2 regions of the Anaerostipes sp. Marseille-Q3525 genome follow, and region 2 is predicted to be linked to the other one. Evidence: predicted binding sites of a transcription regulator. Region 2 holds the regulator's gene; the other holds the start of a gene.
The links. Region 2 encodes HrcA, which represses chaperone genes, less so after heat shock. Its sites were predicted from a motif close to TGTTAGCACTCNNNNNNNNNGAGTGCTAACA; they were not measured.

Region 1 (16,781 bases), on a different contig from region 2:
TGCACATGAAAACCAGCTGACTTATGCGATGGATGGGACATTTGAGTCAATTGATGTTGCAAGAGAAGCGTTTCGACAAGTGAAAGATCTGACAATCAAATTGTCGATGGTCGAAAATGCAGCTTATCGGCTGGCGACGAGTATTAAGAAAACACAGAAGAGAGCGAATGCGCTGAAAAATATTACGATTCCGACTTATACTGGGTTTGTTTATAAGATTTCAAATGAGTTGGAAGAGAAGGAGAGGGAGGAATTTACGAGGCTTAAGGTTATTAAGAGGATGAAGCAGAAAGGATGAGATGTATAAAATAAATAAACTAAGGGGTGAAAAACTGGGGGGTGTGTACTATAATTAGTACAAAGAATAAAAAAATTTATCAATCTTGGCATAAAATAACAAAAAATCACGTATAGGTAACACAGCCTGTGTTAACGTTTTTACAAAGAAAGCAAGCGGGGGTGCTTTATATTTGGAGAGCCAAAGGAGGAAAAATGAGAGATTCTGAAAAAGTGTACTCCAAAGAAGAGTTACTAAATTATTTGTATAAATATGGAAATATCCCTGTTATATTATTTGCAAAAGATAAAGAAGGAAAATGCAGACAAAGACGATCGATGGAATCAAGTATATTGGAGTTTTGGAAGTACCGGAATTATCACTGCAGCTTCCAGTAATGTCACACTGGAGCCTGGCTGGATTAAAAATTGCACCAGGAAGATACAAAGGAAGTGTCTACAAAAGAAATATCATCATTGCAGGTCATAATTACCGAAGTCATTTCAGTCGATTAAAGACGTTGGACATCGGAAGCAAGATCTGGTTTATTGATGTAGAAGGGAATCGATTTGAATACAAAGTTTCTGATATAGAGATCATTAAAGGAACCGATGTAAAACAAATGGAAAAAGGCAAATGGGATATGACACTATTTACCTGTACCTATGGTGGCCAAAACAGAATGGCACTGCGTTGTACACTTACAAATGCAGTGGCTGGTGAAAATTGACACGATCAAAAAGATATGATATCTTAACAAAATAAGCTGATGACATCTGTGTAATGGACACAGGGGTTATCAGCTTTTTATTTTACTCTATAGAAGAAAGGAATTTATAAAAAATGGATAAGAAAAGCTATATTTTGCAGTTGTTGAAATATTTTATTATGGCAGTGATCGTGGGGATCATCGTAGGAGCAATTGATGCCCTGTTTGGAAGAGTACTGATCGCAATCTCTGATTTTAGAACCATACATTATCAATACTTACTTCCATTCCTGCCAATTGCCGGATTAGTGATTACGGCAATGTATTATGCATTCAGTAAAGCAAGCTTAAAAGGAATGAAACTTGTCTTTGAAGCTGGACAGCAAAAAACAGATGCTATCCCATTATTATTAATTCCATTGGTAATGATCGGGACATGGTTGACGCATTTATTCGGAGGAAGTGCAGGAAGAGAAGGGGTTGCTGTCCAGATTGGAGCGACATTATCTTATGCAATCGGAAGAAAATTCAAATTCCCAGAGAATGGAAGATTAATGTTAGTGATCGGTATGGCAGCAGGATTCGGAGGTCTGTTTCAGACACCACTAAGTGCAACTTTTTTTGCCATTGAAGTGATTGTCATAGGGAAAATGGATTATGAAGCGTTACTTCCAGCGTTAGCATCCGCATATACAGCAGCATTTACATCACATAGTCTTGGATTGGAAAAGTTTTCAGTTGTAATGAAAGATACAGTAAATCTGTCAGGAACAAAGACGATTGCAGCTGTGATCTGCCTTGGGATTATTTTTGGACTGACAGGACGATTATTTTCATTCTCACTAAGCAAATTAAAAGCATTTATGGGTGAAAAGATTATGAATCAGTTTTTGAGAATCGGATTTATGGCGATTCCATTGGCGGTATTATTATTTGCTGTTCATGGATCAAGATACAGCGGACTCGGAACAAACCTGATCTCAGCAGGATTTACAGGACAGACGATCTACGGGTATGACTGGATCCTAAAATTGCTATTTACGATCTTTACATTAGCAATTGGATTTCAGGGCGGAGAAGTTACACCATTATTCTCAATCGGAACATCTCTTGGAGTAATTCTAGGTGGACTATTCGGACTGCCACCAATGTTATGTGCAGCATTAGGATACGCAGCAGTTTTTGGAAGTGCCACAAATACACTGATCGCACCGATCATGATCGGACTGGAAGTATTTGGAGGAGCTAATATGGTACTATTTGTGATCGTTTGTGCGATTGCTTATGGAGCGAATGGGGATTTGTCTATTTATGCACAGGAGAAATTATAATATTCAATAATTTCAGTTATCCAAACCACTGGGGTGCGTATAATGTCCTAATGAAATATTTCACGCTATATAAGTAACATTTTTCAACAAAATTATATTTTTATACTAAGAATACTTATCTATCAGCTTATCAATAAATAATAAATTATATGTAAAGACAGTACAAAAAGGAACTGCAAACAACTAAGCAATTCCTTTTAAAATCCAGCTATTTTTTCTTCAATTCATCCCTTCGCTTCTTCAAGATCCGGCACAACTGTCCAAATTCTCTTACATGCTCACGAGGCATCATCTTAGGGAATGCACGCAAGATACGACGAGATGTGAATGTAGGAAGCTTTGCCATGTTTTCATATCTAGTGCGAAGTTCAAATGCACGTTGCTTCATAGAATCCATACGAGCTTTGACTTCTTCAGTATTTTCCTGTTTCACTTCATCTACTTTCTCACGAATAACATCCGCACGAGCTTTCATTCGATCCTGAGCTTCCAAGCCATCCATCATACTGTCATAAATATTCTCACCGATCTGATCAGAAATATTACGCAATTCTTTCGCAATATCCTCCATAAGAGCCAGACGTTTGTTGAACTTTAAAATACCCTGAACAGTAATACAAACATCAACGAAAATCGTGATCATTAATAATACAAGCAGGAATTTACCAAACCATACTGGAAGAAATGAAACCAGTTTATCCGTAAAAGGATAAATAAGCTTCACGATCAACACACAAGCGACACCCCAGATCGCAGAAAATAAAGGACATACATAACCGCCAATATTCAAAGGCAGCTCAGAATAATCCCACCATCTATGATGAAATAACTTCTCAAGCAGAAATCCAGTCAGCCATTCAAGAAATGTAACAAGAATGGTAGAAGTAATATAAAGTAAGATCAGATTCCCAACATAAGGTTGCAACAAAGCAACGACAACGGTCACGCCAATCCCATAGATCGGACAGATCGGACCATTTAAGAATCCACGGTTTACAAAAGAATGTTGTTTAAAAGCAGCATATGCAACTTCGGTACACCAACCAAGAAAACCATAGATAAAGAAACTAAATAAAATATCATAATAAGTCATAGAAATCTCCTTCTAAATCTTTTCAGATTAAAAGTGGTATCCAAATCATTTTAACAAATTATCATATAAAAGACCAGATATACATGAGGAGATCAGAAAAATCTTGACTTAAACCCTGCTCCAAGGATTAAAATAAACTCAGAAATAAGTAGAAAGGAGCAAGCAATACTATGACGATTAAAGAAGTAGCAGAAAAATATGATATCTCTGCAGATACCTTAAGATATTACGAAAGAGTCGGAATGATCCCAAAAGTAACGAGAAGGCCAAATGGAATCAGAGACTATCAGGAATCAGACCTGGGATGGGTAGAATTAGCCATTTGTATGAGAAGTGCAGGACTTCCAATAGAGGTTATGATCGAGTATGTAAAATTATATAAAGAAGGAGATAATACGATTCCTGCAAGATTAGAGTTATTGCAGGAGCAGATGAATGCTTTGAAAGAACAAAAAGCACAGATTGAAAGTACGGTGGAGAGATTAGCTTATAAGATATCGAAGTATGAAGAAGCCATGGAGACTGGGGTATTGGTTTGGGATGAAAGTGGAGATTGTCATGATTAGATTTTAACTTGTAAAAACAGAGGTGTATTGAGTATAAATAGAAAATTTCTATCTGTCCGAAAGATGACCAAAATTCAGAAAAATATTTAATATACTCAAAGTCTATGTTTGACCAATTACTGTCCACGGATTGCAGACAAAGCTTTCTTAAATTGAACAGAAAATAAGATTGCTGTAAATGTCACCGCAATAAAATCAGCAACTGGTTCTGCCATGTAAACAGCCGTTGTCTGATCAGCTGTGAAAATATGTGGCATGATATAAATGAGTGGAATCAAAAGCACAAACTTTCTCATAACCGCAACAACAATAGAAGAAATTGCTTTTCCAAGAGAGTTAAATGCCATCTGGCATGAAATCTGAATTCCGAACATGAACATGACTGCCATATAAACACGAAGTGCATTTTTGGTAAATGCAACTAATGCAGGATTGGAAGTAAAGATACCTGCAAATACCTGAGGAAATACCATGACAAGTACCCATAAGATCACAGAATAAGTCAAACTTGCCTTTAATAAAAGGAAGAAAGTGCTCTTTACACGATCTGCATTTTTGGCACCATAATTATAACTCATGATTGGCTGTGCACCCTGTCCAAGTCCCTGAAGAGGAAGCATTGCAAACTGCATGACACTTGTAAGGATCGTCATTGCACCAACTGCAACATCTCCACCATATTTTAATAAGGAAGAATTAAAACATACAGAGATAATGCTTTCACTTGCCTGCATGATAAATAGGGAAAGCCCAAGAGCCAGACAAGGCAGGATCACCGGAGCACTCAAAGGCATATGCTGTTTCTTGATACGAAGTGTAGATTTTGGCCCAAATAAGAAACTCAACACCCAGATACAAGAACAAGCCTGAGAAATGATCGTAGCCAGTGCAGCACCACGAACACCCATATGGCATGCAAAGATAAAAATTGGATCTAGAATAATATTGATCACAGCCCCGATCAAAACAGAATACATTCCAGTCTTTGCAAATCCCTGTGCCGTGATAAACGCATTCATTCCAAGTGTTAACTGCACAAAGATCGTACCAAGTGAATAAATATTCATATAACTAACCGCATATTCGATCGTATTTTCACTAGCTCCAAATGCCATCAAAAATGTACGGTTTCCAAAGAACATGATCAAAGTCAGGATCACAGAGATAATGATCTGCATCGTAAAACAATTTCCAAGAATATTTTCCGCAGAATCAAGATCTTTCTTACCCATCAAGATCGAAGCACGAGGGGCACCACCATTTCCAACAAGAGCGGCAAATGCCGAAATGATCATGATCAGCGGCATACAAACTCCAACTCCAGTCAGAGCTAAAGCGCCACTTCCAGGAATATGTCCAATATAAATACGGTCAATAATATTGTAAAGCATATTGATCATCTGAGCGGCCAAAGTCGGAATTGCCAGTCTTAAAAGCAGTTTCCCAATGGGTTCCGTTGCTAAAAATTCTTTATCATTATTCATAATAAAATTACCAAATCCTTTCTTAAGCATAAAAATTCATTTTATCACAAAAATCCGTAAAATGTATACATATATATGTATTGTGCCAAATTTAATCGTTGATTTTTTGAAAAATAACAAGTAATATAGTTCTTTAGAACAAAAAAAGGACGTGAAATAAATATGCAGATCATAGAGACATACGGAAAATATATCGAGAAATGGGCAAATACAAATCCAGACAGAGCAAGAGTATTATTAAAACTTGGATGGGAAGCTCAGAACTTAAAATATAAATTTACACCAGACAAACGATTACTGCCAGCAGATAGATATCTCGCAAATCTGATGATGAACACGATGCTGATGCCACTTAAGAATCCTCAGGAATGTGCGATCGTCAGTATCTTTACACCATGTGAGATCTTACACGAAGCAGGATTACATCCATATAATGTAGAAGCATTTTCCTGCTATCTTTCCGCATCAAATGCAGAACGAGCATTTTTACAGCAGGCAGAGAACACAGGAATTTCAGAGACACTATGCAGCTATCATAAGACATTTTTGGGAGCGGCACAGAAGAAGATCCTTCCAAAGCCCAAATGTATCGTATACACAAACCTTACTTGCGATGCAAATCTGCTAACATTCAAAACATTAGCAAAACTATATGATGTACCAGCATTTGCGATCGATGTACCAATGCAGCAAAATGAAGATAACGTCAAATATGTCGCAGATCAGATCAGAGATCTGAAAGTATTTTTAGAAAAATGTACTGGAAAGACGATTACAGAAGATGGACTAAAAGAACGAATGAGACGAAGCAAACGTACGATGGATAAGTTCATTGAATGTCAGAAAAAATCCGCAGATAAAGATATCAAAACAGATCTTGTCACACCGCTTTTTGCAGGAATGACAAATAATATTTTGTTGGGAACAAAAGAAGAAGAGAAATATGTGGATCAGTTATTAAAAGATATCGAAAAAGCACCAAAGAAAAAAGGAAAGAAGATCTACTGGATGCACACGATCCCATTCTGGTCAGGTGCAGTACAGGAAGCACTGGCATTTAATGAGAATGCACAGATCGCAGGATGCGAGTTAAGTCGTACATTCGAACCTGATTTTGATCCAGAAGATCCATACGATGCGATGGCGAGAAGAATGGTCTATCATGGATTAAATGGAAGTGCGGTAAGAAGAATTGAAGCCGGAATCCGCCATGCAAAAGATGTGAAAGCAGATGGAGCTGTCTGGTTTGGACACTGGGGATGTAAACATACACTTGGAGCAGCACAGCTTGCCAAGAAGAAGTTTGAAGAAGCAGGAATTCCAATGCTGTTATTAGACGGAGATGGATGTGACCGAAGCCACGGCGGAGAAGGACAGACTTCAACAAGACTAGGAGCATTTTTAGAGATGCTTGGAGCTGAAGAAATGGAAGGTGGACAAGATGAGTAAGACATATTACGTTTGTAAATATACACCAATTGAATTATTGCAGGCATTTGGCGGGGAATGTGAGAATTTAAACCAGATGCCGGAAGGATTTGATCTCGCAGATCAGATCGCACATCCAAATATCTGTGGATTTGGAAAAGCTGTCTTAGAAGCAGTTATGACTGGGAAAGTAAAAGAACTGGTTTTAGTAAACTGCTGTGATACGATCCGAAGTGTCTATGATATTCTGGAAGACAGTGGAAAACTTGATTTTTTATATATGATCGATATGCTGCACTGTGACGGAGAATGCAGCAGGGAACGAACTGTTTTACAGTTAAAAGGACTTGCAAGAGCCTATGGAGCCTACAAAGGATCTGAATTTGATCAAAAAAAATTTGTTGAAGCATTTAAAGAACCAGAAAAGCAGAAAGAACCATATATCAGTGTTCTTGGGGCAAGAATGGGAAATGAATTATATGAAATGGTCAAAGAATTCATGCCATATTCAGTGGAGAATGATACTTGTGTCAATAACCGAAGCGTCGGTGAAGTAAAGCCACCAAAGACAGATGATTTTAATGAATTAATGGAATGGTATGCGGCAGAACTTTTAGGACAGACACCTTGTATGCGTATGATGGATAACAGCGGAAGAAAACGTTTGTATAATGATCCAAACTTAAAAGGGATCATTTACCATACGGTCAAATTTTGTGATTTCTACAGTTTTGAGTATGCACAGGTAAAACAAAACATTACAGTGCCATTATTAAAGATCGAGTCAGACTATACAGTGCAGAGCAGCGGACAGTTACTGACAAGATTAGAAGCATTTGCAGAAAGCATGAATATGGACAATTTAGAAAGTGGTGAGAAGAAAATGGGAAAAGGATATTTTGCAGGAATCGACAGCGGATCTACAAGTACAGACGTTGTTATTTTGAATAAAGATGGAGAAATCGTGACAGGAATCATTCTGCCAACAGGTGCTGGAGCAGCGATGGGAGCAGAACGAGCTTTGGAAGAGGCCCTAAAACAGGCAAAACTTCAGAGAGAAGATATCGATGCTATGGTAACAACAGGATATGGAAGAACGGCAATCACCGATGGAGATAAAAGTATCACAGAGATCACATGCCATGCAAGAGGAGCACATTTCTTAAATCCAGAAGTGAGAACGGTCATTGATATCGGTGGACAGGACAGCAAGGTCATTCGTCTTGACGAAAATGGAGCGGTTGCAAACTTTGTTATGAATGATAAATGTGCAGCTGGAACCGGACGATTTTTAGAGATGATGGCAAGAACAATGGAAATGGATCTGGACCAGATGAGTGAAGCAGGACTTACATACAAAGAAGATATCACAATCTCCAGTATGTGCACGGTATTTGCAGAATCAGAAGTCGTATCCTTGATCGCGCAGAACAAAGAAACCGATGACATTGTTCACGGATTAAATAAAGCCGTTGCATCCAAAACAGCAGCTCTTGCAAAACGAGTTGGAGGAGAAGAACGCTATATGATGACAGGTGGTGTATCTAAGAATAAAGGTCTGGTAAAGACACTGGAAGAAAAACTTGGAACAACTCTTGTGATCAGTGATAAAGCTCAGTTATGCGGGGCACTTGGAGCAGCCTTATTTGCAATGGATATGGTTCAGAAGTAACAAAAGTATGCTATGGTAAAGAAAAATAGCTTTGAGAGAAAAGAGTGAATCATAGATGAAAGAATACTACCGAATCGGTGAGACGGCAAGTCTGGTTTGGAAAACAGTCTGCATTATCTTTCGAAGAATATGCATATAGCTACATGAAGCAGGAGCAAGTGCAGTCGGAGGATGCTGTACGACGGTTGCGAAACATGTGGAAGAAGTTGTGAGAGCAAAAGAGGAGACTTACAAATGCAATCGGCATATATACATTTATATCTGATCATTATAAATATTATAACATTTGCCTTATACGGCCTAGATAAATGGAGAGCGATGACAAGACAATGGCGCATCAGAGAGAAAAAACTGATCGGTTTAGCACTGATCGGCGGTTCGATAGGAGCCATGATCGGGATGACAGTCTTTCATCATAAGACAAGAAAATGGTATTTTAAATTAGGGATTCCTGGAATCTTCGTATTACAGATCATGTTTGCCATACATTTTATATTGAAATCATGATTCCAAAATTGTTTTTAGAATGATATACTAAAATACATAGGGGAAAACATAAAATTTCAAGGGGAATATTAGAATTGGAGATATAAGGCTGCCATATGTGTCTGTTGGTTATGCAAGATTTGACCCGAAGGAAACATAAAAAGAAACTGCAGAACAAACTATCATAAAAAGCAAGAAGAGAAGAAAGAGTGGGGGAAATGATTCAATATAATATGGACTTTTTGATCGCAGGATTGATATTTCTCTTGATCCTTTTTGTTCATTTTGTAAGATACAAACAATTAACAGGAATTAGTGGAAAGCTTTTCTGGATCTTTATCGTTGGAGCTGCGCTATGCAGTATTTCAGATCTGGTCAGCTGTATGTTGATCCAGAAGAGGAATCCAGCATATAATTCGCTGATCATTGGGGTTACGACATTTTTATATCTGATGGAAGTATTGATCCCATATGTGTTTTATGGGTTGATACAAATCTTGAGATATTGTGAGCATAAGATGAAAAAAAGAAATATCATGCTTGGTATGATTCCAGTCATTTTTATGGAGTCTCTTGTGATCCTTAATATCTTTCATGGGCAGTTTTTTTATTGTAATACAAATGGAGAATATTTATATGGGCCATGGTATTTGATGATATATGTCTATACGTTCTTTTTTGTTGTGATAGCAATGTATAATTTCATTTTCCATCAAGATGAGTATGGGAAAAATGAACTTCGTGCTGTTTGGGAATTTGTTGTAGTTGGATTCGTATGTACAGCGATCGAGGCTGTTTATTCACAATATTTGTTGACGGAATTTGGTCTGATCATTGGTATTTTTATTATATTTTGGACACTTTATAATCCACAGACAGTTGTTGATAGTCTAACGGGCGTATTTGCCAAAGGATATTTAAATCAGTGGATTCCAGAACAGATGAAACGAGAACAGAAATTCCATGTATTACAGATCAGTATATGGAAGTTAAAACAAGTGAATAAATTATATGGAAACAGTGTAGGAGACAAGTTGCTGATCGATGTTGCAGATGAATTAAATCAGATTACAGAGGGAAATTATATTTTTCGAATTCATGGGAATCAGTTTTTGATCTTTTCTATGAGTCAAGCAGATTATGAAAAAACAAAACAAGAAGTAATGGAGTTGTTTCAGACACCATTTGATATTGGAGATGAGATGATTGATTTTCCAGCAACGATCTGTGGAATAACAGATGCTGAAGAGCTTGTGGACAATGATATGATGTTGGCATACCTTGAATATCTGATCTTGTTAAAACCAAAATCAGATAAGACAACGTTGATAGAGAATAGCGAAACAACAAGACAGGGATTCTTATATGAACAGCGTGTGAAGAAATATATGAATACTGCGATTGAGGATGATCTGTTCGAAGTATATTATCAGCCATTATATTCGGTAAAAGATGGCCATTATGTGACAATGGAGGCATTAAGTCGTTTAAAACATCCAACCTTGGGAATGATCCCGCCAGATATCTTTATTAATCTTGCAGAGAAGAATGGACAGATCATTGAACTTGGAAAGCTGCAATTTCGAAGAATCTGTCGCTTTATGAAGAGTCATACGGCACTTATGAAACAGATTGGAAGCATCAAGATCAATCTTTCACCATTAGAGTTGTTGAAAACTGGATATAGTCAGGAACTGTTTAAGATCATCAATGAATTAGAACTTCCATACAGCTGGTTTCAGTTTGAAGTGACAGAAACAGTTGCAACAGAGTACAGTGAGGAATTATACAAGACAATTTCAGATTTTCGAGAAGTTGGAATCGAAATCTGTCTGGACGATTTCGGATCAGGGTATGCGAATTTGAATACTATTTTGAAATTGCCATTTTCAACAGTGAAACTTGATCATTCTATGTTAGATGGTATTTGTGAAGACCAGCAGATCGCATTATTATACAAGAATATGGTATCGATCTTGCAGAATCTTGGGCATAAAGTTGTTGCAGAAGGTGTAGAGACACAAAAAGAAGTTGCACTATTAGAAGAATGGGGTGTAGACTTGATTCAAGGATATTATTATACAAGACCGTTAAGTAGAGATGATCTTCTTTCATTTAAAGTAAGTTAAAAAGAAGTTTTATCATGTTTTCCAAGTATAAATATATTGATTTCACAAGATGATTATGATAAAATCATCAAGGAAAAATGCAGAAAATAAGGCATTGCAATGGAGCAGTGCCTTATTTTTGAGCCTATTAAATTTTTGAGTTTAGAAAGAGAGATACTATGAAAGAAAAGAAAAAAATGTCTTTGGCAATGCAGATTTTCATTGCGTTAGTCTTAGCTATCGCAGCAGGACTTCTGATGCAGAATCATGCAACATTTGCAAACACGTATATCAAACCATTTGGAACAATCTTCCTGAATCTTGTAAAATTCATCGTCGTTCCAATCGTATTATTCTCTATTATGTGTGGAATCATTTCTATGCGTGATATCAAGAAGGTTGGATCTATCGGATTAAAAACAGTTGTATATTATATGTGTACAACAGCATTTGCGATCACGATCGGTCTGATCGGGGGAAACCTTTTTAAAGGAATGTTCCCAGTTATCGCAACAACAAACTTGTCTTATAAAATGGGAGAAACAACATCTTTAATGGATACACTTGTAAATATCTTCCCATCAAACTTTGTATCACCAATGGTTGAAGCCAATATGTTACAGGTTATCGTTATGGCGGTTTTACTTGGATTCGGAATCATCCTGATCGGAGAAGAACAGAACCATCGTCTGGTTACAGCATTTAATGATCTGAATGCAGTCTTCATGAAATGTATGGAAATGATCTTAAAATTATCACCAATCGGTGTATTTTGCTTATTATGTCCAGTAATCGCTGAAAACGGAGCAATGATCATCGGATCTTTAGCAATGGTATTATTAGCAGCATATATCTGCTATATCGTACATGCAGTTGTTGTTTACTCTATGGCAGTCAAAACAATGGGTGGATTAAGTCCATTACAGTTCTTCAAAGGAATGTTACCAGCAATCATGTTCGCATTTTCCAGTGCATCATCTGTAGGAACACTTCCGATCAACTTAGAATGTGTAGAAAAATTAGGATCAGATCGTGAGATCGCATCTTTTGTACTTCCATTAGGAGCAACGATCAATATGGACGGAACAGCCATTTATCAGGGCGTTTGTGCAATTTTCATTGCATCTTGTTACGGAATTAACTTAACGCTATCTCAGATGTTAACAGTCATTTTAACAGCAACTTTAGCATCCATCGGAACAGCAGGAGTTCCAGGAGCTGGAATGGTCATGCTGGCTATGGTATTAACATCTGTAGGACTTCCAGTAGATGGTATTGCGTTAGTTGCAGGAGTTGACCGTATTTTTGATATGGGACGTACTACTGTTAATATTACTGGAGATGCTAGTTGTAGTATTATTGTTTCTAATTTAGAGAAGCGACGTGAAGCTAAATTAGCTAAGGAATTATAATTTGTATCTTGGTCAACTGAAGTTTTTCAGTATATGATAAAAAATAAATGATCGTCTGGAAAGACAGCTAGAGAATTTTCTAATGCTGTTTTTCCAGACGATTATTTTTTATTTCATAGGAAATTTTGATGAAATCCCCTATGAAATAAAAAATTTTAAAAAAATTAGCACTCACCTCTTGACAGTGCTAATAATAGGTGTTATATTACAACTAGAGCAAGAGGGAAGGGCTTAAGAGAGAAGCCAAAGAACCGAAGGCCCAACAAGATACAACAAGTCGTATTGAGAACTTCTCAATACGCTTCACATAAAAGGCAAGTGTCAGGAATCCAAACCTGACACGCCAAAACATTATTATAAAGAAAAAGGAGAGATGACTTATGATGATGATGCCTAGTATTTTTGGAGGAAACTTATTTAACGACGACTGGATGGATTTTTCTTTCCCAGATATTGATAAAGAACTGTATGGTAAACACGCAAAGAACCTGATGAAGACAGATGTGAAGGAAAAAGACGGTAACTACGAAGTAGCGATCGACCTTCCAGGATTCAAGAAAGATGAAATTACAGCGGAACTGAAAGATGGTTATTTAACGATCAGTGCAGCCAAAGGACTTGATAAAGACGAGAAAGACAAAGAAGGTAAATACATCCGCCGTGAGCGTTATGCAGGCAATATGAGCAGAAGCTTTTATGTTGGCAAAGATATCACAGAAAAAGATATCCACGGTAAATATGAGAATGGTATTCTGATGCTGGATATTCCGAAGAAAGCTCCGGAGAAGAAAGTGGAAGAAAAGAAATTCGTCACGATCGAAGGATAAAAGAACTTTCCCCGGGATGATCAGATTCCCGGGGAATTCTTTATATCTGAGGAGAGAAAGGAAAAGAAGGTGAAACAAAATGGCAGCAAAACGTGATTTATATGAAGTTCTTGGAATCAGCAAAACTGCAGATGAGAAAGCCATCAAGAAGGCTTATCGTAAACTGGCAAAAAAATATCACCCAGATATGAATCCTGGAGATAAAACAGCAGAACAGAAATTCAAAGAAGTGACGGATGCCTATAATATTTTAAGTGATCCAGAGAAACGAAAACTGTACGATCAGTATGGCCATGCTGCCTTTGACGGAACCGGTGCAGAATCTGAATTTTATAAAAATTATCAGAACTATGGTGGAAATCATGGAGGATATCAGGAGTTCCATTTTGAAGGTGGAGATGGTGATGATATCTTTAGTGATATCTTCGGAAGTATGTTCGGAGGTAGCAACAGAAGTAAAGGATTCCATCGAAGCAGTTTCCATCAGGGTGGTTTTGGATCTTCTGGTGGATTTGGTGGCAGTGGATTCAGAAGTGGTTCATTTAAACAGAAAGGTTCTGATGCTCATGCCGATATTTCCATCAGCTTTGACGAAGCAGTAACTGGCTGTGATAAAGTCATTCATCTGCAGGATCAAAATGGTGTAACCCAGTCACTGCAGGTTCACATTCCAGCCGGAATTGATACTGGAAAAAGCGTCCGTTTAAGAGGAAAAGGTAATCCAGGAATGGGCGGTGGAGAAGCAGGAGATTTATTCCTGAAAGTAACCGTTGGTGAAAAACCAGGATTTGAACGAAAAGGAAATGATGTGTATACAACGATCAATGTTCCGTTTAGCACCGCAGTATGTGGAGGAGAAGCTGTGATCAAAACATTATATGGAAATGTTATTTGCAAGATCAAAGAAGGAACTCAGTCAGGATCTAAGATCAGACTACGTGGCAAAGGTATGCCACTGATGAAGAATCCATCCCAGAAAGGAGATCAATACGCAGTAGTTCAGATTCAAGTTCCAAGAAATGTTTCACAGCAGGCAAAAAATAAATTAAAAGAATTTGATAGTTTATGTGGTGGAAGAGGAAAAGCCGCTTATTAAGCATGAAGTTTTTTGATAATAAATAAAAAGACGATGATCTGTGATAAGAAATGCATTTTAAAAATGCAGAAAAAACAGATAATCGCCTTTTTGTCTTTCGTAAATATAAGTAATAAGGTAAAATAGAATCATATACGAAAGAAGGTGGGAATAAGATGGATGCATCAGAGAAGATGAAATATAAATTAGCAAATGGAATGAAAGAATTACTGGTACATACTCCAGTAGACAAGATCACGGTCAAACAGATTGTAGATCAGTGTGATGTAACTCGTCCCACTTTTTACCGACATTTTAAAGACAAATATGATCTGATCAATTGGTATTTTGATGTGTTGGCACAGATGTCATTTAAACAGATGGGTATCAGTCTGACGTTGAGAGAAGGTCTTATTAAGAAGTTTGAATTCATCAAAGGTGAAGGACAATTTTTTGCTGCAGCATTTTCAAGTGAAAGTCAGAATTGTCTGATGGAGTACGATTATCAGTGTATTTATCAGTTTTATTGTGATATCATTCACAAACAGGGCGCTGATAAAATTCCAGAGGAATTAGAATTCTTATTGAGAATGTATTGCAGAGGGTCGATTGCAATGACTGTAGAATGGGCGACAACAGGAATGAAGATGTCACCGGAACAGCTGGCAGATCAGCTGATCGAAGCGATGCCACCGAAACTTTATGATTTATTTAAAGATATATAAAGATAAGAAAATGTTACACTTTTGATAATGTGTAACATTTTTTACATTTTGCCAAATGTGTAACTTGTTTTCGTGAAAAAACAATTTTATAATAGAGATAGTTAAAAAATTGTCAAGGGAAAAAGGAGTGTACAAAATGGTAAATCGTATCGTATTAAATGAAACATCATATCACGGAGCAGGAGCAATTCAGGAGATCGCAACAGAAGCAACAAAACGTGGATTCAAAAAAGCGTTTGTCTGTTCTGATCCAGATCTTGTAAAATTCGGAGTTACAAAGAAAGTAACAGATGTCTTAGATAACGCAGGACTTGCTTATGAAGTATATTCACAGATCAAACCAAACCCAACGATCGAAAATGTACAGACAGGAGTTGCAGCATTTAAGGCAGCAGAGGCTGACTATCTGATCGCAATCGGTGGTGGATCTTCCATGGATACAGCAAAAGCTATCGGAATCATCATCAACAATCCAGAATTTGAAGATGTAAGAAGCTTGGAGGGAGTTGCAGATACTAAGAAGCCTTGTGTACCAATCATCGCAGTACCAACAACAGCCGGAACAGCAGCTGAAGTAACGATCAACTACGTAATCACAGATGTAGAAAAGAAACGTAAATTCGTATGCGTAGATCCACATGACATTCCAGTTATCGCAGTGATCGACCCAGAAATGATGTCTTCTATGCCAAAAGGATTAACAGCAGCAACAGGTATGGATGCATTAACGCATGCGATCGAAGGATACACAACAAAAGCAGCATGGGAAATGACAGATATGTTCCATATCAAAGCAATCGAACTGATCTCTGAGAACTTAAGAGGAGCAGTTGAAAATACACCAGAAGGAAGAGAAGGAATGGCAATGGGACAGTACATTGCAGGAATGGGATTCTCAAACGTAGGACTAGGAATCGTACATTCTATGGCTCACGCATTAGGTGCAGTTTATGACACACCTCATGGAGTAGCTAATGCAATCTTACTTCCAACAGTTATGGAATACAATGCAGATGCAACAGGAGACAAATACAAATATATCGCAAAAGCAATGGGTGTTGAAGGTGTCGAAGATATGACACAGGAAGAATACAGAAAAGCAGCCGTTGATGCGGTTAAGAAATTATCAGCAGATGTCGGAATACCAGCAGACTTAAAAGAAATTGTAAAAGAAGAAGATTTACAGTTTTTAGCAGAATCAGCTTATGCAGATGCATGCGCACCAGGAAATCCTAAAGATGCAAGTGTAGAAGATATTATTGGATTATATAAATCTTTATTATAATTTATAGAGAGAAAATAAATAAAAAGGTATTGAATTCCAATTTAGACAGAAGAGGAATTCAGTACCTTTTTGTTAGTTTATAAGAATTTTACAGCTGTTCCATAAACAATGATCTCAGCTGCACCCTGCATAACTGAAGAATACCTGACATTAATAACAGCATCAGCTCCCATATTTTGAGCATCTTCGATCATTCGATCAGTTGCAAGATCTCTGGCTTCATTCATCATTTTCGTATAGGATTTTAATTCTCCACCAACGATGGATATATGTTAGTTTTATTTTACTATAGTGGATGAATTA
Region 2 (16,781 bases):
ACAGATGAGCGAGATCTGTGCGAAAGTTCCATATGAACCAGCAACATCTTTTAGGGAAGCCGTTCAGTCTGTTTGGTTTATCCAGCTGATCCTTCAGATTGAATCTAATGGACATTCTTTAAGTTATGGACGTTTTGACCAGTATATGTATCCATATTATATCAAAGATATCAACGAAGGAAAGATCACAAAAGACGAAGCGTTAGAATTATTAACATGCTTATGGATCAAAACATTAACAATTAATAAAGTTCGTTCACAGTCTCATACATTAAGTTCTGCCGGATCACCAATGTACCAGAATGTAACGATCGGTGGACAGACAACTGATAAGAAAGACGCAGTCAACGAATTAAGCTTTGTTGTATTACAGTCCGTTGCACAGACAAGACTGACACAACCAAACTTAACAGTTCGTTACCATGCTAATATCGACAAACATTTCTTTGATGAATGCATCGAAGTTATGAAGCTCGGATTTGGTATGCCAGCATTAAATAACGATGAGATCATTATTCCATCTTTTATCAACTGGGGTGTCAAAGAAGAAGATGCATATAACTATAGTGCCATCGGATGTGTAGAGACAGCAGTTCCAGGTAAATGGGGATATCGTTGTACAGGTATGTCATACATTAACTTCCCAAGAGTTCTGCTTTGTGCAATGAATGACGGAGTTGATTTAACAAGCGGTAAGAGATTTACAAAGGGATATGGTAAATTTACAGAGATGGAAACATATGAAGATCTCTTAGCAGCATGGGATAAGACAGTTAGAGAAATGACACGTTACAGTGTGATCGTGGAAAATGCAATTGATAAAGCATCAGAGAGAGATGTACCAGATATTTTATGTTCCGCATTAACAGATGACTGTATCGGAAGAGGAAAAACGATCAAAGAAGGTGGGGCAGTCTATGACTTTATCTCCGGACTTCAGGTGGGTATTGCGAATATGGCAGACTCTCTTGCAGCGATCAAGAAACTTGTATACGAAGAGAAGAAGATTACAAAAGAACAGCTTTGGAATGCAATTTTAGATGATTTCCAGTCTCCTGAAAACAAGAAGATTCAGGAAATGCTCATTAATGAAGCACCAAAATACGGAAATGATGATGACTATGTCGATCAGTTAGTCGTAGAAGCATACGATTCTTACTTAGATGAGATCAAGAAATATCCAAACACACGTTACCACAGAGGACCAATCGGAGGTATTCGTTATGGTGGAACATCTTCTATCAGTGCGAATGTTGGACAGGGAATGGGAACCGTTGCAACTCCTGATGGAAGAAATGCATTTGAACCATTAGCCGAAGGAAGCAGTCCGGCACATAATGCTGATAAGAATGGTCCAACAGCAGTATTTAAGACAGTTGCGAAACTTCCAACAGAGAAGATCACAGGTGGAGTTTTATTAAACCAGAAGATGACACCACAGATGTTATCAACAGAAGAAAACAAACAGAAATTAGAGATGCTGATCCGTACATTCTTCAACCGTTTACATGGATATCATGTACAGTATAATATTGTATCCAGAGAAACTCTGATCGATGCCCAGAAACATCCAGAGAAACATAAAGACCTGATCGTTCGTGTGGCAGGATACAGTGCATTCTTTAATGTATTATCTAAGAAGACACAGGATGATATCATCGGAAGAACAGAGCAGACATTATAATTTATAAAAATAGAGGAATGGCAGTTGGCTTGAGTAGGGTTAACTGCTGTTTTTCGTGATAGACTAGAAGAAATAATATTCATGAAAGAAACAATTAAAAAAGCCTTGGCAAGAAGCTGTTCTGCCAAGGCCTTTTTGTGTATACAGGATTTTTAAAAGATTAAAAGAAGCAGTCTACGCCAGCATCTAAAAATATCTGCTGATAATCGGTAAGATCCTCAGGATGCAATGCTTTCACATTCTCATAAGCATAAGTCTTACCGAGTAAATGATACTTGTTTTCACCGAACTGATGAAATGGAAGTAGCTGAACTTTCTTTGCACTCACTTTATTTAGTAAAGCAGCGATCCCTTTTGCGTCATCCAAAGAATCATTGAAATCAGGAATCACAGGGATTCGAGGAAGAACTTCAATTCCTTGAGAGATCGCCCATGCTAAATTTTCAATGATCTGTTCGTTATGGACATGGGTTCCTTCATAATGTTTATTACTGTCATAGTGTTTCACGTCAAATAAAAGCAAGTCAAACATCGGAGATAATTCTCTAAAAATCTCTTCCTTGATATATCCAGTCGTCTCAATCGCAGTATGAATCTTATGTTCTTTTAATTTTGCAAGCAATGCTTTTACAAAATCTGGCTGAACCATTCCTTCGCCACCAGAGATTGTCACACCACCGCCAGATTCTTCATAGAAATCAATATCTTGAAGACAGACTTTGATAACTTCCTCTACATCTTTTGTTTCTCCTTCATAACTTAAGGCCTTTGCAGGACAGTTTTTTACACATTGAAGGCATCCAATGCATTTTGATGGGTCAACGTTTACATAGCCGTCATCTCCCATAGAAATTGCATGATTTGGACAGACATGAGTGCAAGTACCACAATGAGCACATTTTTCTCTGTCATATAAAATCTGAACTTGACTTAACTGTGATTCTGGATTTGCACACCATTTACAACGCAGTGGACAGCCTTTCAGGAAAACAGTTGTACGGATTCCTGGACCATCGTGAATGCTGAATTTTTGTATATTAAAAACAATACCATTTGTTTGCATGATAATTAAATTTCTCCTTTCATTTTCTATGATATATTCTAGCATAGAAGTTGCGAACTGTAAATATAATGCTTACAAATGAAAGGAATATAATGAATAAATGAAAATAAATATTGACATATTCGAAAAATATGGTAAGATAGAAGTATCAAAAAACGAAATATATAATAAGACTTAGGAGGAGTTTTTATCATGGAATTTATTTTAGATACAGTGAATCTTGAAGAAATCAAAGATGGTGTAGACCATATGCCAATTGCTGGAGTAACAAGCAATCCATCAATCGTTAAAAAGACATCACCAGAAGATTTCTTTGGACATATGAGAAAAGTTCGTGAGATCATTGGAAAAGAAAGAAGCCTTCATGTACAGGTTATTTCATTAGATGCTGAGACGATCGTTAAGGAAGCTCATAGAATCTTAGAAGAGATCGATGATCAGGTATATATCAAAGTTCCTGTTTCATATGAAGGATTAAAAGCAATCAAGATCTTAAAATCAGAAAGAGTTAATGTAACAGCAACAGCAGTTTATGATCTGATGCAGGCATACTTTGCCTTAGCAGCAGGAGCTGATTATATTGCACCATATGTAAATCGTATCGGAAATCTTGGAGCAGATCCTATGGAATTGATCAGCAACCTGCAGGACCGCATTGAAGATGATGGATATGACTGCAAGATCGTAGCAGCATCATTCAAAGGCGTTGAACAAGTGAAGAATGCATTTAACTATGGAGCAGAAGCAATCACAGCACCATATGCAGTATTAAAACAGGTATTTGCAAATCCTAATATTGACAAAGCAGTTACAGACTTCAACAATGACTGGTACGCAGTTTATGGAGAAGGAAAAGGAATCTGCGACCTATAATATAAATAAAGAAGATTTTATGATATACTGATTAGGAAAGAGCCGCAAGACGGCTCTTTCCTAATATATAGGGCAAGAAAGGAAAAAGTTTTATGACAGATAGACAGACGAAAATTCTTGAAATTGTAAATCAAAAAAAGAAAGTAGAAGTTGCAACATTATCAAAGATGCTTGAAGTATCTCAGGTAACGATTCGAAAAGATTTAGATGCATTGGAAGAGCTTAATTTTTTAACAAGAGAACATGGTTATGCAACAATGAAGAATATGTCAGATATTAGTAATCGTATGGCTTTTTGTTATGAAACAAAGCAGCGGATCGCAGCCAAAGCAAGCGAGATCGTATCAGATGGAGAAACGATCATGGTAGAATCAGGTTCAAGCTGTGCACTGCTTGTAAAACAACTTTCTGAAACGAAAAAAGATATTACGGTGATCACAAATTCATCATACATCGCACGATTTATCAGAGAATCTGAGGGTGGAGTTACAAAGGTTATTGTTCTTGGAGGAGAATACCAGAAAGAAGCAGAAGTTATGGTTGGACCATTAGTAAAAACCTGTGCAGAAGCTTTTTATGTAGATAAACTGTTTATGGGAACAGATGGATATATTCCTGGAATAGGATTTACTAGTGGGGATATGTTAAGAGTAGAAGCTGCCAAGAGTATGATGGGCTCTGCAAGGAATTCGATTATTCTGACAGATTCTAGTAAGTTTTCAGAACATGGAGTTGTCATGCAGTCAAGATTTAAGGATATTGATATGGTATTTACCGATGACCAGATTCCATCAGAAGCAAAAGAAGTGTTGGAGCAAAATGGTATTACGGTAGAGATTGTACCAAGATAGATATATTAATAAGAAAAAAGAGATAAAATCATACAAAAACCCGGAACATAGATTAAGGATCAGATGTTTCGGGTTTTCTTTTATAATTAAAGAATATCAGGGTATATGTAAATCCAATTTTTCTAAAATATAAGAGGTATAAGGATCAACTTCATTTATCTGAGAAAAAACAGATTGTATTTGTTTGGTTTCTTTGGTATGCAGTGATTTTGAACAAGCAACGATAAAAAATAAGAATAAAATAGAAAATCCAATTCTTAATTTTAAAAAGGACCAGTAAGTAGGAGTTTGATCTTTCTGATTATTTAAATATCTGTGAAAATCATGGTTAGAATTTAATCTTTGGTAAGTATTATTAAGCCGTGTTTGTTCTATATTAAAGTTCATATTTTTATGCATGAAAAGTACCTCCTTTTGTACATTCTATTCAAAGAAGAAAAAAATTGAACAAATTTTCAAAAAAAGTAAAAGAAAAGGTTGACATTAAAATGCGAAAGTGCTACTTTAAATATAGATGTTAGCACTCGACATAAATGAGTGCTAATAACAGGAGGCGAAGATATGGAGTTAAATGATCGTAAGAAGTTAATATTGAAAGCGATTATCGCCAATTACCTTGAAACCGGTGAGCCGGTAGGATCAAGAACCATTGCAAAACATCCGGATTTAAATCTAAGCTCTGCGACGATTCGTAATGAGATGGCAGATCTGGAAGATATGGGATTTATCTTACAGCCTCACACATCCGCAGGAAGAATTCCTTCCGATGCAGGATATCGTTTTTATGTAGACCAGCTGATGAGTGAGCGTGACAATGAGCACGAAGAGAAACAGGCATTGATTCAGAGAGTTGATAAGATGGAAGTCTTATTAAAGCAGGTTGCCAATGTATTAGCAAGTAGCACGAATTATGCAACGATGGTTTCTTCTCCACATTATCAGAATGTGACATTAAAGTTTGTACAGCTGTCTCAGGTAGACCATGAACATCTGCTTGCAGTAATCGTCACACAAGGCAATATCGTAAAGAACAAGATGGTCCAAGTCGAAGAACCGCTTTCTAATGAAGATGTTCTGAAGTTGAATGTGTTACTTAATACATTTTTACAAGGACTATCCTTACAAGATATCAATCTCGCACTGATTCAGACGATGAGAGATCAGGCAGGAATTAGACAGGATGTGTTAGAACGGATTCTTGAAGAGATCGCCAAAGCGATCCATGATGCAGATCATATGGAAATCTACACAGGAGGAGCAACCAATATCTTAAAATATCCGGAACTTGGAAATCCGGATACAGCAACAGAGCTTCTTGATACGTTAGTAGAGAAGAAAGCCTTGACACAGTTGGTTGATTCAACACTGGAATCAGATTCCGATAATCACACAGGAATTCAGGTTTATATTGGAGAAGAATCTCCAGTTAAGAATATGAAGGATTGCAGTATCGTAACTGCAACCTATGAACTTGCAGAAGGTGGTACAGGTACTGTTGGTATCATCGGACCAAAGAGAATGGATTACAAAAAAGTCGTTAAGACTTTAAAGAACCTCACTGAGGAATTAGATGATATTTTTAAAGACAAATCTTAAGAAAGGAAGTGATGTGATGAGTAAGAAAAACGAAAACATCAACGAAGAAGTAAAGAATGCAGAAGAGACTGCTGAAGATATAAAAGATACAGAGACAAAGGAGGAAACTTCCAAAGAAACAAAGGAAGCAACCGCTGATGACAAGATCGCAGAATTAGAAGCGTCCGTAGCAGACTGGAAAGACAAATACCAGAGACTGATGGCAGAATTTGAGAACGCAAGAAAGCGTACAGCGAAAGAAGCCACACAGCGTTATGATATGGGAGCGATGGGAGTTTTAGAAAAACTTCTGCCAGTCATTGATAACTTCGAGAGAGGCTTAGAAGCCGTATCTGAAGATGAGAAAGATTCCGCATTCGTTAAAGGAATCGAACAGATCTACAAACAGTTTACAGCTGTGATGGAGGATCTGGGAGTAACACCAATGGATGCACAAGGAAAAGAATTTGATGCAAATCTTCACAATGCAGTGATGCATGTCGAAGATGATGATCTCGGTGAGAACATTGTTGCAGAAGAATTACAGAAAGGTTACATGTACAAAGAAAATGTATTACGCCACAGTATGGTAAAAGTAGCTAACTAATATTTATATTATATATAGAAATAAGAAGAAATCTTAGGAGGACATAGATCATGGGTAAAATTATTGGTATTGACTTAGGAACAACAAACAGTTGTGTAGCAGTTATGGAAGGTGGAAAACCAACCGTTATTACAAATGCAGAAGGTATGAGAACAACACCATCTGTAGTAGCATTTACAAAAACAGGAGAACGTGTGATCGGTGAACCTGCAAAACGTCAGGCAGTTACAAATGCCGAAAAAACAATCGCTTCTATCAAACGTCATATGGGAACAGATTACAAAGTTCAGATCGATGATAAAGCATATTCTCCACAGGAAATTTCAGCAATGATCTTACAGAAATTAAAATCAGATGCTGAAAACTACTTAGGAGAGAAAGTAACAGAAGCAGTTATCACTGTTCCAGCTTATTTCAACGATGCTCAGCGTCAGGCAACAAAAGATGCTGGTAAGATCGCAGGACTTGAAGTAAAACGTATCATCAACGAACCAACAGCAGCAGCATTGTCTTATGGACTTGATAACGAAGAAGAACAGAAAATCATGGTATACGACTTAGGTGGTGGTACATTTGATGTATCTATCATCGAGATCGGTGATGGTGTCATCGAAGTATTATCAACAGCTGGAGATAACAAATTAGGTGGAGATGACTTTGATAATGTTATCACACAGTATATGTTAGATGAATTCAAGAAACAGGAAGGTGTTGACTTATCAACAGATAAGATGGCAATGCAAAGATTAAAAGAAGCAGCAGAGAAAGCTAAGAAAGAATTATCTTCTGCAACAACAACAAATATCAACCTGCCATTCATCACAGCAACAGCTGAAGGACCAAAACATTTTGATATGAATCTTACAAGAGCAAAATTCGATGAATTAACAGCTCATTTAGTAGAAAGAACAGCAGGACCTGTAAATTCTGCATTAAATGATGCTGGAATGACAGCTTCTGAATTAAGCAAAGTATTATTAGTTGGTGGTTCTACACGTATCCCAGCCGTACAGAGTAAAGTACAGCAGTTAACAGGAAAAGAACCATTTAAGGGAATCAACCCAGACGAATGTGTAGCAATCGGTGCATCTATCCAGGGTGGTAAATTAGCTGGAGATGCTGGTGCCGGTGATGTACTTCTTCTTGATGTTACACCATTATCACTGTCTATCGAGACAATGGGTGGAGTTGCAACACGTCTGATCGAAAGAAATACAACAATCCCTACAAAGAAGAGCCAGATCTTCTCAACAGCAGAAGATAACCAGAGTGCTGTAGATATCAACGTTGTACAGGGTGAAAGACAGTTCGCTAGAGATAACAAGTCTTTAGGAAGATTCAGATTAGATGGTATCGCACCTGCAAGACGTGGAGTGCCTCAGATCGAAGTAACATTCGACATCGATGCAAACGGTATTGTAAATGTATCTGCAAAAGACTTAGGAACAGGAAAAGAACAGCATATCACGATTACAGCTGGATCTAACATGTCTGACGAAGATATCGATAAAGCTGTAAAAGAAGCTGCTGAATTCGAAGCTGCAGATAAGAAACGTAAAGAAGCAATTGATGCAAGAAACGAAGCTGATTCTATCGTATTCCAGACAGAGAAAGCATTAGAAGAAGCGGGAGACAAAGTAGATGCTACAGAAAAAGCAGCAGTAGAAGCTGACTTAAAAGAATTAAAAGATCTTGTAGAATCTACAAAAGATCAGGAAATGACAGATGCTCAGGTTGAAGATCTGAAAGCTAAGAAAGACAAACTGATGACAAGTGCTCAGAATTTATTTACTAAGATGTATGAAGCAGCAGCACAGGCTCAGCAGGGAGCTCAGGGAGCAGCAGATGCTGGAGCTAATCAGGGAGCAGCAAATGATGATGTTGTAGATGGTGACTACAAAGAAGTATAATTTTAAAGAGAAGGTAGACTAAAAATGGCGGAAAAAAGAGATTACTATGAGGTGTTGGGAATTGACCGCAATGCCTCAGCATCAGAAATAAAAAAAGCCTACCGAAAACTCGCCAAGAAATATCATCCAGATACGAATCCTGGAGATAAAGAAGCAGAAGCCAAATTTAAAGAAGTAACAGAAGCTTATGAAATATTAAGCGACTCTGAAAAGAAAGCGCAGTATGACCAATATGGTCATGCTGCCTTTGAGCAGGGTGCTGGTGGATTTAATGGCGGCGGATTTGGCGGTTTTGACTTCGGTGGTGATATGGGAGATATCTTTGGAGATATTTTCGGCGGTATGTTCGGTGGAGGAAGCCGTGGCGGGGCCAGACAGGCAAACCGTCCAACACAGGGAGCACATGTTCGCGCAAGAATCCATGTAACATTTGAAGAAGCAGTATTTGGTACATCAAAGAAGATAGAAATTACATTAAAAGATGAATGTACTACATGTCATGGAACCGGTGCAAAACCAGGAACCAATCCAGAGACATGTCCAAAATGTCAGGGACGTGGTCAGGTCGTATTTACACAGCAGTCCATGTTCGGAACTGTTCAGAATGTTCAGACATGCCCAGATTGTCATGGATCAGGTAAGATCATTCGAGATAAGTGTCCAGATTGCCATGGAACAGGTTATATAAGCAACCGTAAGACAATTGAAGTCACAGTACCAGCAGGTATTGACAATGGACAGAGTATCCGTATCCGTGGAAAAGGAGAACCAGGTACAAATGGGGGACCAAGAGGAGATCTGTTAGTAGAAGTAATCGTAGAACGTCATCCAAAATTCCAACGCCAGGATACAACCATCTACTCTACAGAACCAATTTCCTTTACACAGGCAGCTCTTGGTGGTAAGATTCAGATTCCAACTGTGGATGGACCATATGAATATACCATCAAACCAGGAACTCAGACAGACACCAGAATCCGCTTAAAAGGAAAAGGTGTGCCAATGGTACGTAACAAGAATGTACGAGGAGATCACTATGTAACACTCGTAGTTCAGGTACCAGAACATTTGAATGGAGAGCAGAGAGCAGCTCTTCAGAAATTCCAGGAAGCAATGGGTGAAGTTCCTAAGAAGGAAGAAACTCATAAAGAACATAAAGGATTCTTTGGAAAACATAAAAAATAATCAAAATTAATGAATTGAAAAGTTCTATAAAAAAGCGATGAGAGAATTAATCTTTCATCGCTTTTTGTCATAATATATTTTATAAAATTTAAGAGATCAGGTCTTTTATGACTTTTATGAAAAGATCAGATGATTTAGAGTGTGAACGATTCCATTTTCGTTATTAGTAAGTGTAACTTCATCGGCACATTCTTTTAATTCATCACAGGCATTACCCATTGCAACACCATGACCGGCCAGCTTGATCATTTCAAGGTCATTTTTTGCATCACCAAAAGCAATGATCTGATCAGAATGGATTCCAAGTTTTTCACAAACCTTTAAAAGCCCGGTTGCCTTACTTGTACCATGAGGGACTGCTTCAATATAAAAGTCAGCACTCTGTACAAAATCAAGAATTCCTTCATAAGGTTTCCCAATCACTTTAAAGACATCTGGAAGTTTCTCAGGTTCAATCGCAGTAAGAATCTTAATTAATGGGAAATCCAGACAATCGATCAAAGAAGGAACCTCTACACAGTTCATAGAGTCATTTAAAGCTTCTTCACGGACACGGTAAGCATTTTTATCTGTTACATATAAAACATTTCCATCATCGATCATTGGAATAACTGGAAAATTTCCAAGATATTTTAAAACTTCAACAGCAAGCTCATGAGGAATTGCATTTTCATATAGAGTCTCGTGATTTGTAGTATCAACAACTTTTCCGCCATTGTAGGAAACAAGCATACCATGATATTTTTGGAGATTAAGAGCATCTCTGGCATGAAAAAGACCGGGAAGAGGACGGCCGGAAGAAATTGCAACTCGAATTCCCATTTCTTGAGCTTTGATCAGTGCCTGGATCGTTGCTGGGGAAATTGCAGGTTCATCATTGTAAAGAGTTCCATCAAGATCTACAGCGATTAATTTATAATTCATAACATAATCCTTTCTTTAGTTAACACCATGACAATATTGATGCATGATATCATAAAACAACTTTAAATATTATAACTGGAATTAACGAGTGTTGTAAAGTGGTAAAATATATCATTATATGTATACAACATACAGTATAAAAATACTAATAGAAATTAAAAATAAATTTATAAATAATAAATTAAGAGAAAATTTATAAAAATGTAATGATTTTGCAACAAAATATGTATACAAAAGGCATATAATGTCCATGATCCATTCAAGAAGATCTTTGTGATCAGACAAAGATCTTAGGCACGGTATGTGGAAAGGAGAACATTATGTTAATGAGAATGAAAGAAAATTATTATATAAAAAAATGTTGTGGAGATTTTGTGTTATTAAAAAGAAGAAAGAATCAAGAAAAATGTAAAAAAGTATTGGAAAGAGTCGGTGTATATGGTACTCTTAAAGAGACGAAAGAAGCAATCATCAAAGAGATGATCAAAGACGAAGTCAATCATCGTAAGACGGAACCACTTTATAAATTGATTCCCTTAATGCGACAGATGTATGACAGATTTTATGAAGAGAATATGGAGTGTTGTTTCGTTGGATAGTCAGGAAGAACATGTCTTTGTTGGCATTTTCGAATAATAAACAACAGAGAAAGCAGAAGGTTTATGGAGTGCCTTCTGCTTTTTCGTGTTTTTCCAGCAAGAAGATTTTGTCCTCTATAGGTAAAAAGGATGCCATAAAGAAAAATGATAAATATTTTGAAAAAATAAAAAACGTTGTAAAAACAACAGACTTTCTTCGAAGCATCGATTATACTGACGATACAGTAAAGGATAAAAAGTCAAGAAAAGGAGAATAGAAATGATTCGTAGAATTATTGAAATTGATGAAGATAAATGCAATGGATGTGGGCTTTGTGCTGATGCATGCCACGAAGATGCAATCGGAATGGTTGATGGAAAAGCGAAGTTATTAAGAGATGATTATTGTGATGGCTTAGGAGATTGTCTGCCAAATTGTCCAACCGGAGCGATCAGTTTTGTAGAGCGTGAGGCAGCTGCATATGACAGAGAAGCAGTCGAAGCCAATATGAAGAAAAAAGCCCAAATGGCAGCAAAAGATAAAGAAGAAAAGCCAGTATTCCATGGATGTCCAGGAACAAGGATGAAGATGATAAATCATAAGGAAGAAGTACAGACAGAGCAGTCAGTACATGCATCTTCCCAGTTATCCCAATGGCCAGTTCAGATTAAATTAGTACCAGTCAATGCACCATATTTTAAAGATGCCAATCTTTTGATTGCAGCAGACTGTACAGCTTATGCTTATGGAAATTTCCATCAGGAATTTATCAAAAACAGAGTGACACTAATTGGATGTCCAAAACTTGACGAAGGAGATTACAGTGAGAAATTGACACAGATCATTGCTAATAATGATATTAAGAGTGTAACGATCGTAAGAATGGAAGTTCCTTGCTGTGGAGGACTTGAAAATGCAGCTAAGAAGGCAATTCAGGATTCTGGGAAATTCCTTCCATGGCAGGTGCATACAATTTCCATTGATGGACAGATTTTATAGTCATAGAATTATCAAAGAAATTAATAAAAACAATAGGAAAAAGAGAATTCTAATAAAGAGGGGATTCTCTTTTTCTTGTATTCCATGCTTTTCTATGATACACTAATTAATTGATATGTTATGAATACGAAATAGAAAAATAAGATAGAAAAAGAAAGGAAACACAGTGTCATGGGATGGAATAAAATTACAATTGATACATTGACATCAGCGGAAGACATGATTAGTTATGAACTTACAGAACTTGGTGCAACAGGTGTGGAAGTTGAAGATCATGTGTCATTGACAGAAGAAGAGATGAAAGTTATGTATGTGGATCTTCTGCCAGACGATATTGCACCAGATGATGGGAAAGCAAAGATCAGTTGCTATTTTGATGAGAATGAGAACTTAGAACACATCACAATGCAGATTCAGGCAATGCTTGAAAGACTTCGTGGATTTATGGACATCGGAGCTGGAACAATTTCATTTGATAAGACAAAAGAAGAAGACTGGGTAAATAACTGGAAGAAATTTTTCAAACCAATCCGCTTAGATGAACAGATCGTGATCAAACCAACATGGGAGACATTAGAAGATCAGACAGAAGATACGATCGTAGTTGAGATCGATCCAGGAACAGCATTTGGAACTGGGTCTCATGAAACAACAAAGCTTTGTATTGAAGGAATGAAACCATACATTAAAGAAGATACAAAGATTTTAGACGTTGGATGCGGAAGCGGAATTTTATCAATTATCGGATTAAAACTTGGAGCCGGACATGCGGTTCTTACAGATATCGATCCACATGCGATTTCAGCTTCAGAAGAAAACTTTGAAGTAAACCATATCAGTAAAGATCAGTTTGAAGTTTATCAGGGAAATGTATTAGATGATAAAGAATTTGCAGAATCCTTGGGATCAAAATGTTATCCAGTTGTTGTAGCAAATATTTTAGCAGACGTTATCTCTCCGCTGATTGAGATCGTAGATCAGTTTCTGGCAGAAGACGGAGTATTTGTTATTTCTGGTATCATTGATACAAAAGAAAAAGAAATTGCTGACAAATTAAATGCATATGGTTTTGATGTCATTGAAACAAGAAGAATGAAAGACTGGGTTTCTATGACAGCGAAGATGAGGTAAGAGATGTACCGATTTTTTATAAAAGAAGAACAGATTCATGATGGAATGATTGAGATCATGGGAAGTGATGTAAATCATATTAAGAACGTTCTCCGTATGAAAACAGGAGATAAGGTTTATTTAAGCAATGGATCCGATTTGGAATATGAATGCAGCCTTAGTGAATGGACACAAGATTCGATTCTTGCAAAGATTGAAGATGTCCATGGAATGGAAACAGAACTTCCAGCAAAGATTACGCTGTATCAGGGACTTCCAAAAGGTGATAAGATGGAGATGATCATCCAGAAAGCCATAGAATTGGGCGTGACAGAGATTGTTCCAACTGCTATGAAACGCTGTGTTGTAAAACTTGATGCCAAGAAAGCGGCAAAGAAAGTAAGCAGGTGGAATACGATTGCACTAAGTGCGGCCAAACAGGCAAAACGTGGAATTATTCCAGAAGTTCGTGAGGTAAGAAGCTTTAAAGAAATTTTAGAGGAAGTAAAAGATATTGAATTGATGCTTGTTCCATATGAAGAAGCAAAAGGAATGCAGGAATCCAAAGAGCTGATCAACAAGGCAAAAGGGAAGAAGTCTATCGGAATCATTATCGGGCCAGAAGGTGGATTTGAAAAAGAAGAGATTGAACAGCTCAAAGCCGTAGGCGGCAAAACAATGAGCCTTGGAAAGCGTATCTTAAGAACTGAGACAGCAGGAATGACAGTTTTATCTATTTTAATGTTTACAATAGAAGAATAGAGGAGAAAGTGACATGATTTATTTTGATAATGCAGCGACAACCTGCGTATTTCCAGAAGTTGTAGAAGCAATGCAGGACGCAATGCAGGTCACGTATGGAAATCCATCTGCGAAACATATGAAAGGTATTGAAGCAGAGAATAAAGTAAAAGCTGCACAAGAATTAATTGCCAAAACATTAAGAGCAAAACCAAAAGAGATTTTATTTACCTCTGGAGGAACAGAATCAAATAATACAGCAATCATCGGAACAGCGATGGCCAATCGTCGCAAAGGGAAGCATATCATTACAACAAAGGTAGAACATGCATCTGTATATGAACCAATGTATCATCTGGAAGAAGAGGGATATGAAGTGACATATTTAGATGTTGATGCAGAAGGAATCGTTGATCTTAAGCAGTTAGAAGAAAGCATTAGAGAAGATACGATTCTTGTATCCTGTATGATGGTTAATAATGAAATTGGGGCAATTGAACCAATTGAAGAGATCGCGAAGATCATCAAAGCAAAGAATCCGAATACGATCTTCCATGTGGATGCGATTCAGGCATACGGAAAACTCCCGATTATTCCAAAGAATATGGGGATCGATTTATTATCCACAAGCGGTCATAAGATTCATGGACCAAAAGGAATCGGATTTTTATATATCAAAGAAGGAACAAAGATTTCTCCAATTATTTTTGGAGGTGGACAGCAGAAAGGAATGCGTTCTGGAACTGAAAATGTACCGGGAATTGTAGGATTAGCTGTTGCATGTGAGAAAATGATTGGTAAAAAATATGAGAATGCTGAAAAGATCCGAGAAGTCAAAGAATACTTTCAGGAGAGGATCAAAGAGATTGAGGATATCAAGGATAATTCAGGGAAAGCACCACACGTAGCAAGTATCAGTTTTAAAAAATTAAGAAGTGAAGTTTTGTTGCATGCTTTAGAAGACAGAGAAATTTATGTATCCTCAGGATCTGCATGTTCATCTAACAAGAAACAGGCAGTCAGCGGAACATTAAACGCAATCGCATTAAGTGATGAATTTAAAGATGGAACACTTCGATTTAGTTTTTCCATTGAGAATACAAAAGAAGAAGTTGATCAAACGATCGAGGCATTAAAAGAATTAGTTCCAATGCTTCGAAGATTTGTAAGAAAATAAAGTCATAAAAGAAAATAAAGGAGAACAATATGAAAGTAACCGCATTTTTGATCAAATACGGTGAGATTGCCATCAAAGGTAAGAACCGTTATATGTTTGAAGACGCATTAATGAAACAGATCCGTCATGCAATGGCACCAGTCGGGGATTTTAAAGTAAGAAAAGAATCCGGACGTATGTTTGTTGAAGCACAGGATGATTTTGATTACGACGAAGCAGTTGAAGCATTACAGAGAGTCTTCGGTATTGTTGGAATCTGTCCAATGGTCATTGAAGAAAATAAAGATATGGAACATTTGACAGAAACAGTCATCAAGTTTATTGATGAGCAGTATCCAGTCAAAGATTTTACTTTTAAAGTTCATGCAAGAAGAGGAGACAAACAGTTCCCGCTTGACTCCATGGCAATCAACATGGAAATCGGAGGACAGTTATTAGACGCATTCGAGGGAATCAAAGTAGATGTGCACCATCCACAGGTTATGGTAAATATCGAGGTGAGAAAATATATCTATATTTATTCTCAGGAGATCAAAGGACCAGGTGGAATGCCAGTTGGAACTAATGGAAAGGCAATGTTATTGTTATCCGGAGGAATCGACAGTCCTGTTGCTGGATATATGATCGCAAAACGTGGAGTACACATTGATGCAACATATTTCCATGCACCACCATATACAAGTGAGAGAGCAAAACAGAAAGTTGTAGATCTTGCAAAGATCGTAGCAAAATATGCGGGACCGATCAATCTACATGTTGTAAACTTTACAGACATTCAGTTAGCAATTTATGAGAAATGTCCGCATGAAGAATTAACGATCATCATGAGAAGATATATGATGAAGATTGCAGAACATTTTGCAAATGAAGGTGGAAGCCTCGCTTTGATCACAGGTGAGAGCATTGGACAGGTAGCAAGCCAGACAATTCATAACTTAGCAATTACAAATGAAGTATGTAACATGCCAGTATTTAGACCATGTATTGGTATGGATAAGCAGGAAATCGTTGATATTGCAGAAAAGATCGGAACATTTGAGACATCTATTCAGCCATTTGAAGACTGCTGTACGATTTTTGTCGCAAAACATCCGGTTACAAAAGGAAACTTAAAGAGAATTAAGAAATCAGAAGAACATCTTGATGATGTGATTGATGATTTAATGAAAAAAGCCATTGATTCTACAGAAATCATTCATGTAAAATAAATGGCTTAAGCTGATCAAGTATGTCATCAGTCTCATCCGAATCAATCGAAAGCGTTAAAGACTTAGAAAGATTGAGACTTAACATACTCATCAGTGATTTTGCATCCACGACATAATCATTGGCAACGATTTCAAAAGTGCCAGAATGATTGTTCAGGATATCGACAAATGAGTATAGCTCTTTGATGGAATTCAGTTTGATCAATGTATCATACATGGGATAATACTCCTTCCAATTAACAAGGATAGTGTACTCGCATTTGCCGAAAAAGTCAACTAAGAAAGGAATTGTATG

Region 1: the regulator HrcA is predicted to act here: its motif matches at 12,729-12,759, upstream of KE503_RS07050 (Hsp20/alpha crystallin family protein).

Annotation. Positions count from the first base shown of each region.
Region 1 covers NZ_JAGTTT010000011.1:50,740-67,520, forward strand. The annotation lists gene KE503_RS06995 (V-type ATP synthase subunit D) at 1-298, shown strand, start outside; gene KE503_RS07000 (sortase) at 597-1,007, shown strand; gene KE503_RS07005 (chloride channel protein) at 1,121-2,317, shown strand; gene KE503_RS07010 (putative ABC transporter permease) at 2,526-3,410, opposite strand; gene KE503_RS07015 (MerR family transcriptional regulator) at 3,581-3,976, shown strand; gene KE503_RS07020 (MATE family efflux transporter) at 4,093-5,460, opposite strand; gene KE503_RS07025 (2-hydroxyacyl-CoA dehydratase subunit D) at 5,623-6,909, shown strand; gene KE503_RS07030 (acyl-CoA dehydratase activase) at 6,902-8,560, shown strand; gene KE503_RS07035 (DUF1294 domain-containing protein) at 8,795-9,067, shown strand; gene KE503_RS07040 (GGDEF domain-containing protein) at 9,265-11,175, shown strand; gene KE503_RS07045 (dicarboxylate/amino acid:cation symporter) at 11,334-12,566, shown strand; gene KE503_RS07050 (Hsp20/alpha crystallin family protein) at 12,950-13,393, shown strand; gene KE503_RS07055 (DnaJ C-terminal domain-containing protein) at 13,473-14,489, shown strand; gene KE503_RS07060 (TetR/AcrR family transcriptional regulator C-terminal domain-containing protein) at 14,645-15,193, shown strand; gene fucO (lactaldehyde reductase) at 15,330-16,478, shown strand; partial or broken gene KE503_RS07070 (YbjQ family protein) at 16,556-16,744, opposite strand.
Region 2 covers NZ_JAGTTT010000015.1:22,649-39,429, reverse strand. The annotation lists gene KE503_RS08540 (glycyl radical protein) at 1-1,684, shown strand, start outside; gene KE503_RS08535 (glycyl-radical enzyme activating protein) at 1,845-2,747, opposite strand; gene KE503_RS08530 (fructose-6-phosphate aldolase) at 2,940-3,620, shown strand; gene KE503_RS08525 (DeoR/GlpR family DNA-binding transcription regulator) at 3,713-4,471, shown strand; gene KE503_RS08520 (hypothetical protein) at 4,568-4,870, opposite strand; gene hrcA (heat-inducible transcriptional repressor HrcA) at 5,033-6,067, shown strand; gene grpE (nucleotide exchange factor GrpE) at 6,042-6,653, shown strand; gene dnaK (molecular chaperone DnaK) at 6,704-8,563, shown strand; gene dnaJ (molecular chaperone DnaJ) at 8,588-9,748, shown strand; gene KE503_RS08495 (Cof-type HAD-IIB family hydrolase) at 9,863-10,672, opposite strand; gene KE503_RS08490 (hypothetical protein) at 10,993-11,271, shown strand; gene KE503_RS08485 (ATP-binding protein) at 11,531-12,250, shown strand; gene prmA (50S ribosomal protein L11 methyltransferase) at 12,422-13,381, shown strand; gene KE503_RS08475 (16S rRNA (uracil(1498)-N(3))-methyltransferase) at 13,385-14,122, shown strand; gene KE503_RS08470 (cysteine desulfurase family protein) at 14,136-15,278, shown strand; gene thiI (tRNA uracil 4-sulfurtransferase ThiI) at 15,308-16,486, shown strand; gene KE503_RS08460 (HPr family phosphocarrier protein) at 16,470-16,703, opposite strand; gene mtaB (tRNA (N(6)-L-threonylcarbamoyladenosine(37)-C(2))-methylthiotransferase MtaB) at 16,779-16,781, shown strand, end outside.